Regions from separate parts of the Pseudomonas sp. AMR01 genome, predicted to be linked through region 1. Evidence: riboswitches for the same ligand, from Rfam matches in the RefSeq annotation. Region 1 holds a riboswitch; each other region holds the start of a gene.

Region 1 (4,285 bases):
CGCAGCACCTCATCGACGTAGAGGTCGACCGAAGCGTGATTCTGCACCTGCATCGGGTTGGCCAGGCGCACGCTGGGGTAGTCGTCGGGCAACTGCTGCGCCGCTTCGGCGAGCAGCGCCAGGCTCGAATCACCGCTGCACAGGATCACCAGTTCAGCGGGGGTTTGGCCGAGGTCGGCAATATTGTCGTCCGCGACAAAACCACCGGGCTGAGTCCTGAGCAGGTGCATGGGTTAAACGCTGAGCGCGGCGCGCAATTGCGCTTCAAGGCCCACCGCATCCAGCTCTTGGCCGATCAGCACCAGGCGCGTGATGCGCGCTTCGTCAGCGCCCCAGGCGCGGTCGAAATGCTTGTCGAAGCGCGTGCCCACGCCCTGAATCAACAGGCGCATCGGCTTGTTCGGGATCGCCGCGAAGCCTTTGACGCGCAGGATGCCGTGCTGCACCACCAGCTGGGTCAAGGCGTCGAGCAGCAGCGACTCGTCAGCTTGCGGCAGGTCGATGGAGATCGAGTCAAACGCGTCATGGTCGTGATCGTCTTCACCTTCGTGGTGATGATCGTGATGGCTGTGGCGCCCGTCGATGTGTTCCTCGGAGCCTGCGCCCAGGCCGATCAACACGTCCAGCGGCACGCGACCGCTGCTCGCTTCGATGATTTTCACCGCTGGCGGCAATTCTTCAGCGACTTCCAGGCGCACGCGGGCCAGGTCTTGCGGGCTGATCAGGTCGGATTTGTTGAGGATGACCAGGTCGGCGCTCGCCAGTTGGTCGGCGAACAGCTCGTGCAGCGGCGATTCGTGGTCCAGGTTCGGGTCGAGTTTGCGCTGAGCGTCTACTTGATCCGGGAACGCGGCGAACGTGCCAGCGGCTACGGCCGGGCTGTCGACCACGGTAATCACCGCGTCAACGGTGCAGGCGCTGCGAATTTCCGGCCACTGGAAGGCTTGCACCAGGGGTTTTGGCAGGGCCAGGCCCGAGGTCTCGATGAGGATGTGGTCGAGGTCACCGCGACGCGCCACCAACTCGCGCATCACCGGGAAGAACTCTTCCTGAACCGTGCAGCACAGGCAACCGTTGGCGAGTTCGTAGACGCGGCCGTTGGCTTCTTCTTCGGTGCAACCGATGGAACACTGCTTGAGGATTTCACCGTCGATGCCCAGCTCGCCGAACTCGTTGACGATCACGGCAATGCGACGGCCCTGAGCGTTGTCGAGCATGTGGCGCAACAAGGTGGTTTTACCCGAGCCGAGAAAGCCGGTAACGATGGTGACGGGGAGTTTGGCCAGTGTTTTCATCGGATGCCCTTTGGGGCGGGCATACGGGACGATAGGCCCTGCGACAGCGCGCAGCAGCTGATTTCGTCACCGGATCACCCCGCCCGGTTAAAGTAGAAAATCGGTCACGAGGCAGGTCTCCTGGCTTGGGGCTTGCGGGTCTCTCGACCGGCGCCGGCTGCGCCTTCCCGCCGTAGTGGCAGTGGCGTGGCAGTCAGTTAAACCCTTCACAGTTGCGGGGGCAGCCACGGCTTGAACCGTGTTCCCTTCTTAGCTTCGACCTCGGTCGAAGAACCTCGAAGGTGCAAGGCTACAGGTGCTCGGTCAGTTTGACTACCGCCGCTCTGCATGCTTTCCTACCCGCCTTGTTTCGGGTGCCCTTCACAGGGTGAAACGGGAAACCGGTGACTCATGTTCACACGACAGTCCGGTGCTGCCCCCGCAACGGTAAGCGAGCGAAACGTCATATCCACTGTGCCCCTTGGGCATGGGAAGGCGACGTTTTCAGGCTGACTCTCCCGCAGAGCGCCCCTCGCAAGCCCGGAGACCGGCCCGAAAAAATCAGATAACAAACCCGCGGTGGGCGGGCGCTGTTCGAACCCTGCGTGCCCGGCTCGCGGGGTCTTATGCGCCTGCGTCACCCTGAAACCCAGAAGGGACGCGCCATGTCGATCATCAGTAGCACCTCGCACACCGCCAGCAGCACCGCCACCTTGAGCCAACGCCTGACCGCCGCCATCGGCGCGTCGATCCTCGGCGCGTGCCTGGTGTATTTCGCCGGTTTCTCGCACATCGAAGCGGTGCACAACGCCGCCCACGATACTCGCCACAGCGCCGCGTTCCCGTGCCACTGAGGCCTGTCGACATGATCAAGCGCATTGCCCAGACCGCAGGTTTTACCGGCCTGCTCGCCGCCCTGTTGCTGACCCTGCTGCAAAGCTTCTGGGTCGCCCCTTTGATTGTGCAGGCGGAGACCTTTGAAAAGGCTCCGGCAGCGCATGAACATGCCCCTGGCGCAGCGGCGCACACTCACGACGCCCAAGCTTGGGAACCGGAAGACGGCTGGCAGCGCGTGCTGTCGACCACCGGCGGCAACTTGGTGGTTGCCGTGGGCTTTGCGCTGATGCTGGCTGGCCTTTACACCTTGCGCGCGCCAACCCGCGCGGCCCAGGGCCTGTTATGGGGCTTGGCGGGTTACGCGACCTTTGTTTTGGCGCCCACGCTGGGCCTGCCGCCTGAGTTGCCGGGTACCGCCGCTGCTGATTTGGCACAGCGCCAGGTCTGGTGGATCGGCACCGCCGCGTCCACGGCTGCCGGTATCGCGTTGCTGGTGTTTGGCCGCGGCTGGCTGTTGAAAGTGTTGGGCGTGGCGATCCTGGCGGTGCCGCATGTAATCGGCGCGCCGCAGCCTGAGGTGCATTCGATGCTGGCGCCGGAGGCACTGGAAGCGCAGTTCAAGATTGCCTCGCAGTTGACCAACGTGGCGTTCTGGCTGGCCCTGGGCCTGATCAGCGCCTGGCTGTTTCGCCGCAACCGCGACGGTCAATACTCGGCATGACCCTGGTGGTCGGCCTGGGCTGCCAACGGGGTTGTGACGTTCACACCCTGCTGGCGCTGTTTGACGCCGCCCTCGCCGAGGGCGGTATTGAGCGCTCGCGCATTACCGCCCTGGCCAGTATTGATCGCAAACAGGATGAGCCGGGGTTGCTCGCTCTGGCCGAACACCTGAGCCTGCCCTTTCAATGTTTCAGCGCAGAACAACTGGCCCCCTATAAGGGCCGCCTGAGCCACACATCCGACGTGGCGTTTGCCCACACCGGCTGTTACGGCATCGCCGAAAGCGCGGCCCTGGCCCTGGCTGAACACCTCTGCAACGCCCCTTCGCGGCTGCTGATCACCCGCAAAAAAACCGCCCAGGCCACCTTTGCATTGGCTTGCGCAGGCTAAAATCCCGATAATCAGTGCGCCCGATCATGAGCACTTTTCATGCTCGCCCGTTTTTCGACAGGAACCCCCCATGACCGTCTACTTCATCGGCGCCGGCCCCGGCGATCCGGAATTGATCACCGTCAAAGGCCAGCGGCTGATCCGCAGCTGCCCGGTGATCATTTATGCCGGCTCACTGGTGCCGGCGGCGGTGCTGGAAGGTCATCAGGCGCAACACGTGGTCAACAGCGCCGAACTGCACCTGGAACAGATTATTGAGCTGATCAAGGCGGCTCACGCCAACGGTCAGGACGTGGCGCGCGTGCACTCCGGCGACCCGAGTCTGTATGGCGCGATTGGTGAACAGATTCGCCACCTGCGGGCGCTGGGCATCCCGTTCCAGATCATCCCGGGCGTTACGGCGGTGGCAGCCTGCGCGGCGCTGCTGGAGGCCGAGTTGACGCTGCCCGACATTGCCCAAAGCGTGATCCTGACGCGCTATGCCGATAAGACAAGCATGCCGGCAGGTGAGGATTTCGACAGCCTGGCGCGTCACGGCACCACCATGGCGATTCATTTGGGAGTTAACCATTTGGAGAAGATCGTCGCTGAACTGCTGCCGCATTACGGCGCGGATTGCCCGATTGCCGTGGTGCACCGCGCGACCTGGCCGGATCAGGACTGGGCTGTCGGCACCTTGACGGATATCGCGGCGAAGGTGGCGGCGAAAGGGTTTCGGCGCACGGCGTTGATCCTAGTTGGCCGAGTGTTGGCAGACGACAGTTTCAGCGAGTCCTCGCTGTACCGCGCAGGCCACGCTCACCTTTATCGCCCCTGAATAAGCAATGGCATGAATGCAAAAACCTGTGGGAGCGGGCTTGCCCGCGATGGCGGTGTATCAGTCCATAATTCAATCATGGGTAAAACGCTATCGAAGGCAAGCCAGCTCCCACAGTTGAGCTGTTTTGTTAGATAGATTGTGTAAGGTATTGAATTTCAGGCATAAAAAACGGCGCTCACGGGGCGCCGTTTTTTATGTTCGCAGTGAACACCTTACTCAGTAGTAGGCGTTTTCTTTCTGCGTG
Region 2 (4,285 bases), on a different contig from region 1:
GAGTTCGTGGGCCGCAGTGTTCAGCGCACGCTCATTCTTGCCGCCGTTTTCACTCATGAGTCAGGCTCATACATGTTTATCTCCTGTCACTGCAATGGCGGGCACCTGCCTGGTAGGCCGACCACCCAACAACCCCTCCTGCTCGGGCAGCATGTCGCGAATGTGCAGGCCGTTGTCGTCGATGTGGTACTGGCGCAGCTCGTCGGAGTGGGCGCTGGCGCGCACCTTGACCACCGCCATAATGCGCAGCAGACGGCTCTCGACCTCGATATAGCGCTGCACGATGATCGCGTCGGTCAAAAAGGCGGTGCCATAAGGGCTGAAACGCAGGTCGGTGTAGCGGTCTTCCAGCTCCGAGGTCATCAATACGCTGACCCCGGCCCCGGTCAGCGCGGTGACCATGCGCGACAGCGACTCGCGAAAATCTGCGCGAAAGGTCGGCGCAAGCGCCAGTTCAAAGCCCGACAGCGAATCAATCACCACACGCGTCGCCTTCAAGCGGCTGATTTCGCTGAGCAGCAATTGCACAATTTCATCGATGGACAGGTCCGGCGCGCGGCTGTCCACCAAGCCCACCTGATCGTTCTTGATCAACGTCGCCAATTGAGGGCTTTGCGAATGGTTGGGGCGTTGCTCAAACACCGCAATCACCCCGGTTTCCCCATTGCGCGCGCCTTCGGCCAAAAAGGTCGACGCCAAAATGCTTTTGCCCGAACCCGAAGGCCCGGCCACCAGCAACGAATAGCCCCGAGGCAGGCCGCCGCCGAGCATCTCATCGAGTTTCGGCACGCCCATTTTCAGCCGTTTGATCGGGAACGTCGGCGGCGATTCAACCGACGGGTCGCGCGCAGCCGGCGGGAATACCTCAATGCCCGAGGTGGCAATACGGAAGGTGTGCAGGCCCGGCAATGTTGGCTGGCCACGCATCTTCATGATTTCCATCTTGCGCACCATCGAGTTGCGCTCGACGCTTTGGCGCAGCCAGATCAAACCGTCGGCCACGGTGAAAATCGGGTTGGTGTCGGTTTCGGTGAAATATTCGCCGATCAGGAAGGTGGTCGCCTGCCAGGTGGTCATCAACATGCCCAGTTGCTGAACGAACTGCGGCAAGTTGTTGTTGGGGTTGTCCTGAGTCTGGCTGGCCAGCACCACGGAGCGGAACGAGTCGACAAACACCAGCGCCGGTGAATATTTCTCCACCTCACTGACAATGCGCCGCAATACCTCATCCAGGTCGCCTGCCAGTGTGTCGCTGGCCAGGTTGATATAGCGAACTGAATGGTTGATCGTCTCACTGTCGAAGAAATCGAATTGCTGCTGATAGCGCAGCATTTTCAGGGGCGGCTCACCGAGCACGGTAAAGAACAGCGCCGGACGCTCCGGCGTCGCCAGGGCAAACATCATTTGATGCGCGAGGGTAGTTTTGCCGCAGCCAGGCGGGCCGGCGATCAGGTTGAACGACAACTCCGGCAAGCCACCGCCCAGGACCTCGTCCAGTCCTGGCACGCCCGTGGCCAGACGGTTGATAGTCACTTTGGTGCTCATGGCGAAATTTCCTGCGAAGAGGTGTCGCTCGAAGAAGGCAGCCACACGTCAGCAAGCAAACGCGCGGTGAGTGAGGGCCCGATCAGCGTGGTCAGTAGCTCGTAGAGGGTCGTCAGCAACGCCTCACCGAAGAACAGCGCATCGGTTTGGTTTTGCTCCACGAGTACGGATTTGAGGGCCATCAGGTCCATCTTGGCCAGCACACTGTCATAGGTGCGGGCCAGGCGTGGATGGTTAGAGACGCACAAATGGAGGCTGCGGCGGTACAGCGCGGCAACGCCCTGCTGGCCGATGATGGGGGCAAGTGCAGCGCCCATATCCTGCAAAATCGACACAATCGCCTCGGCGATGCTTGCAGTGTCAGCGTGCGGACCAACACGGTGCGCCAGAGAAGCTACGATCCGGCGGCTCTCTTCGCTAAGCGTGGGCATGACTGACTAATATCTGATGAACAGTCCCTTAGCCTACACCCTATATCAGCAGATAGAGACCCCGCAGGCTGAAGCAGCTGGTTTGCGGGCCTATGAGGCTCCCCCTGCCCGGCCCGATCGACTACCATACCGCGCCGGTTCCCAAACGGGACTAATAGGGAATTCGAAACGCCGCCCGCGACGTCAATCGAAACTGCCCCCGCAACTGTAGGTGCTGAGCCTGCTCCAACACGCCACTGAGCCTTGCTCGGGAAGGCCGGAGCGCGGCGACGACGCATCAGTCAGGAGACCTGCCGGCCCAGTAACTCACTAACCGGCGGGGTGTCCGGGAAGGACGTCCTCGCCTGCCACAATCGCAGTGTTTGAGGGTGGATTTCCCAACCGTACCTCCCCAGCTTCACGTACGGTCCACGGAGATTTCCCCATGCTGCCACGCGTTACCGCCCTGCTCACCGGCCTGGGCTTCTGTGCCCTGGCCCACGCGGCCCCGACTCACTACCCGCTGACCGTGCAGAACTGTGGCAGCACGTTGACCTTCCCGGCAGCGCCAGCGCGAAGCGTCACCATCGGCCAGGCCGCCACTGAAATGCTCTACGCACTGGGCGTGGCCGACAAGGTGGTCGGCACCTCGCTGTGGTTCAACAGCGTGCTGCCCCAATTCAAGGCGCAGAACGACAACATCGCGCGCCTGGCTGATAACGAGCCCAGCTTCGAAGCCGTCATCGCCAAGCGCCCGCAACTGGTGGCCGCCGAGCTGGAATGGGTGGTGGGCCCGCAAGGCGTAGTGGGCACACGCGAGCAGTTCCACGAGCTGAAAATCCCCACCTATTTGCTGCCCTCCGACTGCGAAGGCAAGGACAACCTGGTCGGCGCCGACGGCACCCGGCTGGAGCCGTTTCGCATCTCGACGATCTACAAGAGCATCAGCCAACTGGCCGAGATTTTCGACGTACAGGGTCGCGGCCAGCAACTGAACGACGAACTCAAGGCGCGCCTGGCCAACTCCGTCGCCACCGTGCACAGCAAAGGCCTAAAACAGGCCAGCGCACTGGTGTGGTTCTCCAGTTCCGAGATGGCCAGCGACCCGTACGTGGCGGGCCATAAGGGCATTCCGCAATTCATGCTCGAAACCCTCGGCCTGCACAACGTGGTGCAGTCGGATGAAGAGTGGCCCGCCGTCGGCTGGGAAACCATCGCCAAGGCCAACCCTACCTTCCTCGTCATCGCACGCATGGACCGTCGCCGCTACCCGGCCGACGACCATGAAAAGAAACTCGCCTTCCTGCGCAGCGACCCAGTGACCCGCAACATGGACGCCGTCAAACACAATCGCATCATCATCCTCGACGCCCTCGCGTTGCAGGCCAGCATCCGCATGTTTGACGGCCTCGAACAACTGGCCACGGCCATCGACGGCTACGACCTGCCTAAATGATGCGCAGCCTACTCGCCCTCGCGCTGCTGCTGGCGGCCGTCCTCGCCGGCGTCGCTATCGGCGAAACCGCCATCTCGCCACAGGTGGTGCTGCAAGTGCTCGCCAACAAACTCTGGGCCGCCGGGTATGTGCTCGACCCGATCGACGAAGGCGTGGTGTGGAACTACCGCCTGACCCGCGCCCTGGTCGCCGCCGCGTGCGGGGCCGGGTTGGCGACGTGCGGGGTGATCCTGCAGTCGTTGTTGCGTAATCCGTTGGCGGATCCGTACCTGCTGGGCATCAGCGCCGGCGCTTCGACCGGCGCGGTGTTAGTAGCGCTGATCGGCGTGGGCGGCGGTTTGGTTTCGCTGTCGGCGGGTGCGTTTGTCGGCGCCATGGCCGCGTTCGCCTTGGTGATTTTGCTGGCGCGGGCCAGCGGCTCCACCAGCGGCACCGGCCAGGTCATCCTCGCGGGCATCGCCGGTTCGCAGCTGTTCAACGCGCTGACCGCGTTCCTGATCACCAAGTCGGCCAGTTCCGAGCAGGCGCGCGGCATCATGTTCTGGCTGCTGGGCAACCTCAGCGGCGTGCGCTGGCCGTCGGTATGGCTGGCGGTGCCGGTGGCTGTGGCGGGGTTGGCGGTGTGCCTGTGGCACCGTCGCGCGCTGGATGCGTTTACCTTCGGCACCGACTCGGCGGCGTCCCTGGGCATTCCGGTGCGCCGCGTGCAGTTCGTGCTGGTGGGTTGCGCGGCGCTGGTGACGGCGGTGATGGTGTCGATTGTCGGCTCTATCGGCTTTGTCGGGCTGGTGATTCCGCATGCCGTGCGCCTGCTGCTGGGCACCGGGCATTCGCGCCTGTTGCCCGCCAGTGCGTTGGGCGGCGCGCTGTTCTT
Region 3 (4,285 bases), on a different contig from region 1:
TGATCGTGATGCGTGCGCAAGACGTCAGCGAGCAAAACCTGCAAACCGGTGACTTGCTGTTTTTTGCCACGGGTGGCGGTTCTCGTGTGAGCCACGCCGGGATCTACGTGGGCGAAGGCCGCTTTGTGCATGCGCCGCAGACGGGCGGTACGGTGAAGCTGGACACCTTGTCCAAGGCGTATTGGCAGAATGCCTACCTGAGCGCCAAGCGCGTGTTGCCGGCCAATCTGGCGCGCAACCCGTAAAGGCACACAGAGACCAGTGTGGGAGCTGGCTTGCCTGCGATGCAGTCAACTCGGTGTCTCAGTTGCACTGCGGCGATGCTATCGCAGGCAAGCCAGCTCCCACATTTGCTTTGTGTTGTGCTTGAAATCGGCTACTTAGCCGCCGACACCCGCCACACCTTATTCCCCACATCATCTGCCACCAGCAAATCCCCCTGCTGATCAATCACAACGCCCACCGGCCGGCCCATGGCTTTCTCGTCCTTGTCGAGGAACCCGGTCAGCACATCCACCGGCTGCCCTTTAGGCTGGCCACCTTCGAACGGCACGAAAATCACCTTGTAGCCACTGTGCGGCTTGCGGTTCCACGAACCGTGCTGGCCGATAAACGCGCCGTTGCTGAACTGCGCAGGGAGTTTGCTGCCCTCGGCGAACGTCAGGCCCAGCGATGCGGTATGCGGGCCCACGGCGTAATCCGGCGCAATCGCCTTGGCCACCAGGTCCGGGCTCTGCGGGTTTACCCGCACATCCACGTGCTGCCCGTAGTAACTGAATGGCCAGCCATAGAACGCGCCATCCTTGACCGAGGTGATGTAGTCCGGAACCAGGTCGCTGCCGATCTCGTCGCGCTCATTCACTGCGGTCCACAGCTTGCCGCTTTGTGGTTCCCAGGCCATGCCGTTGGGGTTACGCAGGCCTGAGGCGAAAATGCGGTGCTGGCCCGTGGCACGGTCCACTTCCCAGATCGCCGCCCGACCTTCTTCGGCCGCCAGGCCGTTCTCGCCAACGTTGCTGTTGGAGCCAACGCTCACGTACAGCTTACTGCCGTCCTTGCTCGCCACCACGTTTTTGGTCCAGTGGTGGTTGATGCTGCCACCTGGCAAGTCGACGACCTTTGTACCGGCCTGCTTGATCACGGTTTCGCCCGGTTGGTAGGGAAAACGCAGCAGCTTGTCCGAATCCGCCACATACAGGTCATTGCCCACCAGGGTCATGCCGAAGGGCGAGTTCAGATTTTCCAGAAACACCGTGCGCGTTTCGGCCACACCATCGTGGTCGGCATCGCGCAGCAGCGTGATGCGGTTCGGGCTGGGTACGCCCGCGCCGGCACGGCCCATAACCTTTTCCATTACCCAGCCGCGTATGCCTGCGGAATCATCCGGCTTGGGCGGTGCATTGGTTTCGGCCACCAGCACATCGCCGTTGGGCAGCACATACAACCAGCGCGGGTGATCGAGCCCTTCGGCAAACGCAGCCACCTGGGTGCCTGCGGCGGCGGTCGGCTTCATGCCATCAGGCCAGCCAATTGCCGGGGCGATGTTCACGGTGGGGATCAGGGTTTTGTTCGGCTCCGGCAATTTGGGCGAAGGCCCGGTGCCGTCGGACACCTGCAAGGTAGAGCTTTCACCGCAGGCGGCGAGGGTGCCGGCGACCATGATCAGTAAGGCAAGTCTTGTTTTATGCATGGTTTTCTCCTGAATACCTGTAAGGGTAGAGGAGTGCGGCAGTGGGATGGTTCAAGTGCAAGGCCAGCTTTAATTGACGCTCCACCCCCAACCCACTAACCTTCGCGGCTTGTTCCAGGTGCTCTGTGGCCCGTGGGTCGACAGAGTGAAACAGGGAAGCCGGTGAGTGAGCGCACTTGTACACAGTGCTGCCGCAACTCCGGCGCTGCCCCCGCAACGGTAAATGAGTGAAAACGGTGCTTTTTGCCACTGTATCGCACGCGATATGGGAAGGCGCATCGTCGGTTGCCCTCTCCACGAGAGCGCCACTCATGAGCCCGGAGACCGGCCTGGATCATCCAACAGCATCACGGTGGGCGATGCTTGGCTGTCTGTTTTTGTCTTTTTCCTGCCCGCCGTTTTTGTCCAGCCCCAACGGAGAGCTGCCATGACTGATTCCCCCGACCGCGAAGAACGCCACCTGGCGCGCATGCTGCGCAAAAAAGCCGTGATCGACGAGCGCATCGCCAATTCCCCCAACGAGTGCGGATTGTTGCTGGTGCTCACCGGTAACGGCAAAGGCAAGAGCAGCTCGGCGTTTGGCATGCTCGCCCGCGCCATGGGCCACGGCATGCAGTGCGGCGTGGTGCAGTTCATCAAGGGCCGCCACAGCACCGGTGAAGAGATGTTCTTCCGTCGCTTCCCCGAACAAGTACGTTTCCATGTGATGGGCGAAGGCTTTACCTGGGAAACCCAGGACCGCCAGCGCGACATCGCCGCCGCCGAAGCCGCGTGGGTCGTGTCCCGCGAACTGCTGCAAGACCCCGCCATCGGCATGGTAGTGCTGGACGAGTTGAACATCGCCCTCAAGCACGGCTACCTCGACCTCGACCAGGTGCTCAGCGACCTGCAAGCCCGCCCGCCGATGCAACACGTGGTGGTCACCGGCCGTGGCGCCAAACCTGAGCTGATTGAGCTGGGCGACACCGTCACCGAAATGGGCATGCTCAAGCACGCGTTCCAAGCCGGGATCAAGGCACAGAAGGGCGTCGAACTTTGAATCAGCCCCGTCATTGCCCGGCTGTCCTGATCGCCGCACCGGCGTCCGGCCAGGGCAAAACCACCGTCACCGCCGCACTCGCGCGCTTGCACCGCAACCTGGGGCGCAAGGTGCGCGTGTTCAAATGCGGGCCGGACTTTCTCGACCCCATGATTCACGAGCGCGCCAGCGGTGCGCCGGTGTATCAATTGGACATGTGGATGGTCGGCGAACAGGAAAGCCGCCGCTTGCTGTGGGAAGCCGCAGGCGAGGCCGACCTGATATTGATCGAGGGCGTGATGGGCCTGTTCGACGGCACGCCGTCCAGTGCTGACCTGGCGCGCCACTTCGGCGTGCCGGTACTCGGCGTGATCGACGGCACGGCCATGGCTCAGACCTTTGGCGCGCTGGCCCTGGGCCTGGCGCGTTATCAACCCGACTTGCCGTTCGCCGGCGTGCTGGCCAACCGCGTCGGCACCCTGCGCCACGCGCAACTGCTGGAAGGCAGCCTCACTGAAGGCTTGCGCTGGTACGGCGCATTGTCTCGAGAAACCGGGATCGAATTGCCCAGCCGTCATCTGGGCCTGGTGCAAGCCAGCGAGCTAAATGACCTCGACATGCGCCTGGACGCCGCCGCTCAAGCGCTGGGCAGCAGTTGCGAAGTCGCCGTGCCGCCGCCGGTGACCTTTGCCGTACCGGAAGTGATCAAGGCCGAGCCGTTGCTCACGGGCGTGCGCATTGCTGTGGCCCGCGACGAGGCCTTCGCCTTCACCTACGGCGCCAGCCTCGACCTGTTGCGGGCAATGGGCGCCGAGTTGCACTTCTTCTCGCCGATCCACGACCGCGAGTTGCCCGACGCCGACAGCCTCTATCTGCCCGGTGGTTACCCGGAACTGCACCACACGGCGCTGTCGGAAAATACCCCGATGCTCGATGCGATTCGCGCCCATCACGCCGCCGGCAAACCGTTGTTGGCCGAGTGTGGTGGCATGCTCTATCTGCTCGATTCGCTCACCGATGTCGACGGTACCCGCGCCGAGCTGGTTGGCCTGCTGCAAGGCGATGCGGTGATGCAGAAAAAACTGGCGGCCCTGGCGCTGCAAAGCGTCGAGCTGCCGGAAGGTGTATTGCGTGGCCACACCTATCACCATTCGCTGACCAGCACCGAGTGGGAGCCGATTGCCCGTGGCGTGAGCCCGAATGGCGGGCGCGGTGCCGAATCGGTTTATCGGCAGGGGCGGATGACGGCTTCCTATGTGCACTTTTATTTTCCGTCGAATCCGGCTGCTGTGGCCGCATTGTTTGCGCCTGATCGGGAGGCCGCCATCGCAGGCCAGCCAGCTCCCACACTGGAGGGTGTTTCAACTCGGTCAACTGTGGGAGCGGGCTTGCCCGCGATAGGGCCATGACCGACAACGCCTTCCCTCAAGCCGACCGCGACGCCGTCTACCGCGCCATCGCCGAACGCCGCGACATGCGCCACTTCACCGGTGGCACCGTCGCTCCCGAGTTGTTGCACCGCCTGCTCCAGGCTGCCCACCAGGCGCCCAGTGTCGGATTGATGCAGCCCTGGCGCT

The links. A riboswitch is a leader RNA that binds a small molecule or an ion and turns the genes downstream of it on or off. The one in region 1 is predicted to bind cobalamin.
Region 2: it holds a riboswitch for cobalamin, as region 1 does, so the genes downstream of both, Q7C20_RS18840 (ABC transporter substrate-binding protein) here and cobW (cobalamin biosynthesis protein CobW) in region 1, are expected to answer to the same signal.
Region 3: it holds a riboswitch for cobalamin, as region 1 does, so the genes downstream of both, cobO (cob(I)yrinic acid a,c-diamide adenosyltransferase) here and cobW (cobalamin biosynthesis protein CobW) in region 1, are expected to answer to the same signal.

The regions. Positions count from the first base shown of each region.
Region 1 is NZ_JAUTYR010000029.1:39,664-43,948, forward strand. It holds gene cobN (cobaltochelatase subunit CobN) at 1-230, opposite strand, end outside; gene cobW (cobalamin biosynthesis protein CobW) at 234-1,295, opposite strand; cobalamin riboswitch at 1,388-1,588, opposite strand; cobalamin riboswitch at 1,630-1,845, shown strand; gene Q7C20_RS20960 (CbtB-domain containing protein) at 1,940-2,128, shown strand; gene Q7C20_RS20965 (CbtA family protein) at 2,140-2,832, shown strand; gene Q7C20_RS20970 (cobalamin biosynthesis protein) at 2,829-3,221, shown strand; gene cobM (precorrin-4 C(11)-methyltransferase) at 3,292-4,038, shown strand; gene nfuA (Fe-S biogenesis protein NfuA) at 4,258-4,285, opposite strand, start outside.
Region 2 is NZ_JAUTYR010000022.1:60,138-64,422, reverse strand. It holds gene Q7C20_RS18855 (sensor histidine kinase) at 1-57, opposite strand, end outside; gene Q7C20_RS18850 (RAD55 family ATPase) at 67-1,545, opposite strand; gene Q7C20_RS18845 (hypothetical protein) at 1,542-1,976, opposite strand; cobalamin riboswitch at 2,095-2,289, shown strand; gene Q7C20_RS18840 (ABC transporter substrate-binding protein) at 2,401-3,411, shown strand; gene Q7C20_RS18835 (FecCD family ABC transporter permease) at 3,408-4,285, shown strand, end outside.
Region 3 is NZ_JAUTYR010000008.1:129,958-134,242, forward strand. It holds gene Q7C20_RS10335 (C40 family peptidase) at 1-245, shown strand, start outside; gene Q7C20_RS10340 (PQQ-dependent sugar dehydrogenase) at 377-1,690, opposite strand; cobalamin riboswitch at 1,790-2,038, shown strand; gene cobO (cob(I)yrinic acid a,c-diamide adenosyltransferase) at 2,118-2,729, shown strand; gene Q7C20_RS10350 (cobyrinate a,c-diamide synthase) at 2,726-4,117, shown strand; gene bluB (5,6-dimethylbenzimidazole synthase) at 4,114-4,285, shown strand, end outside.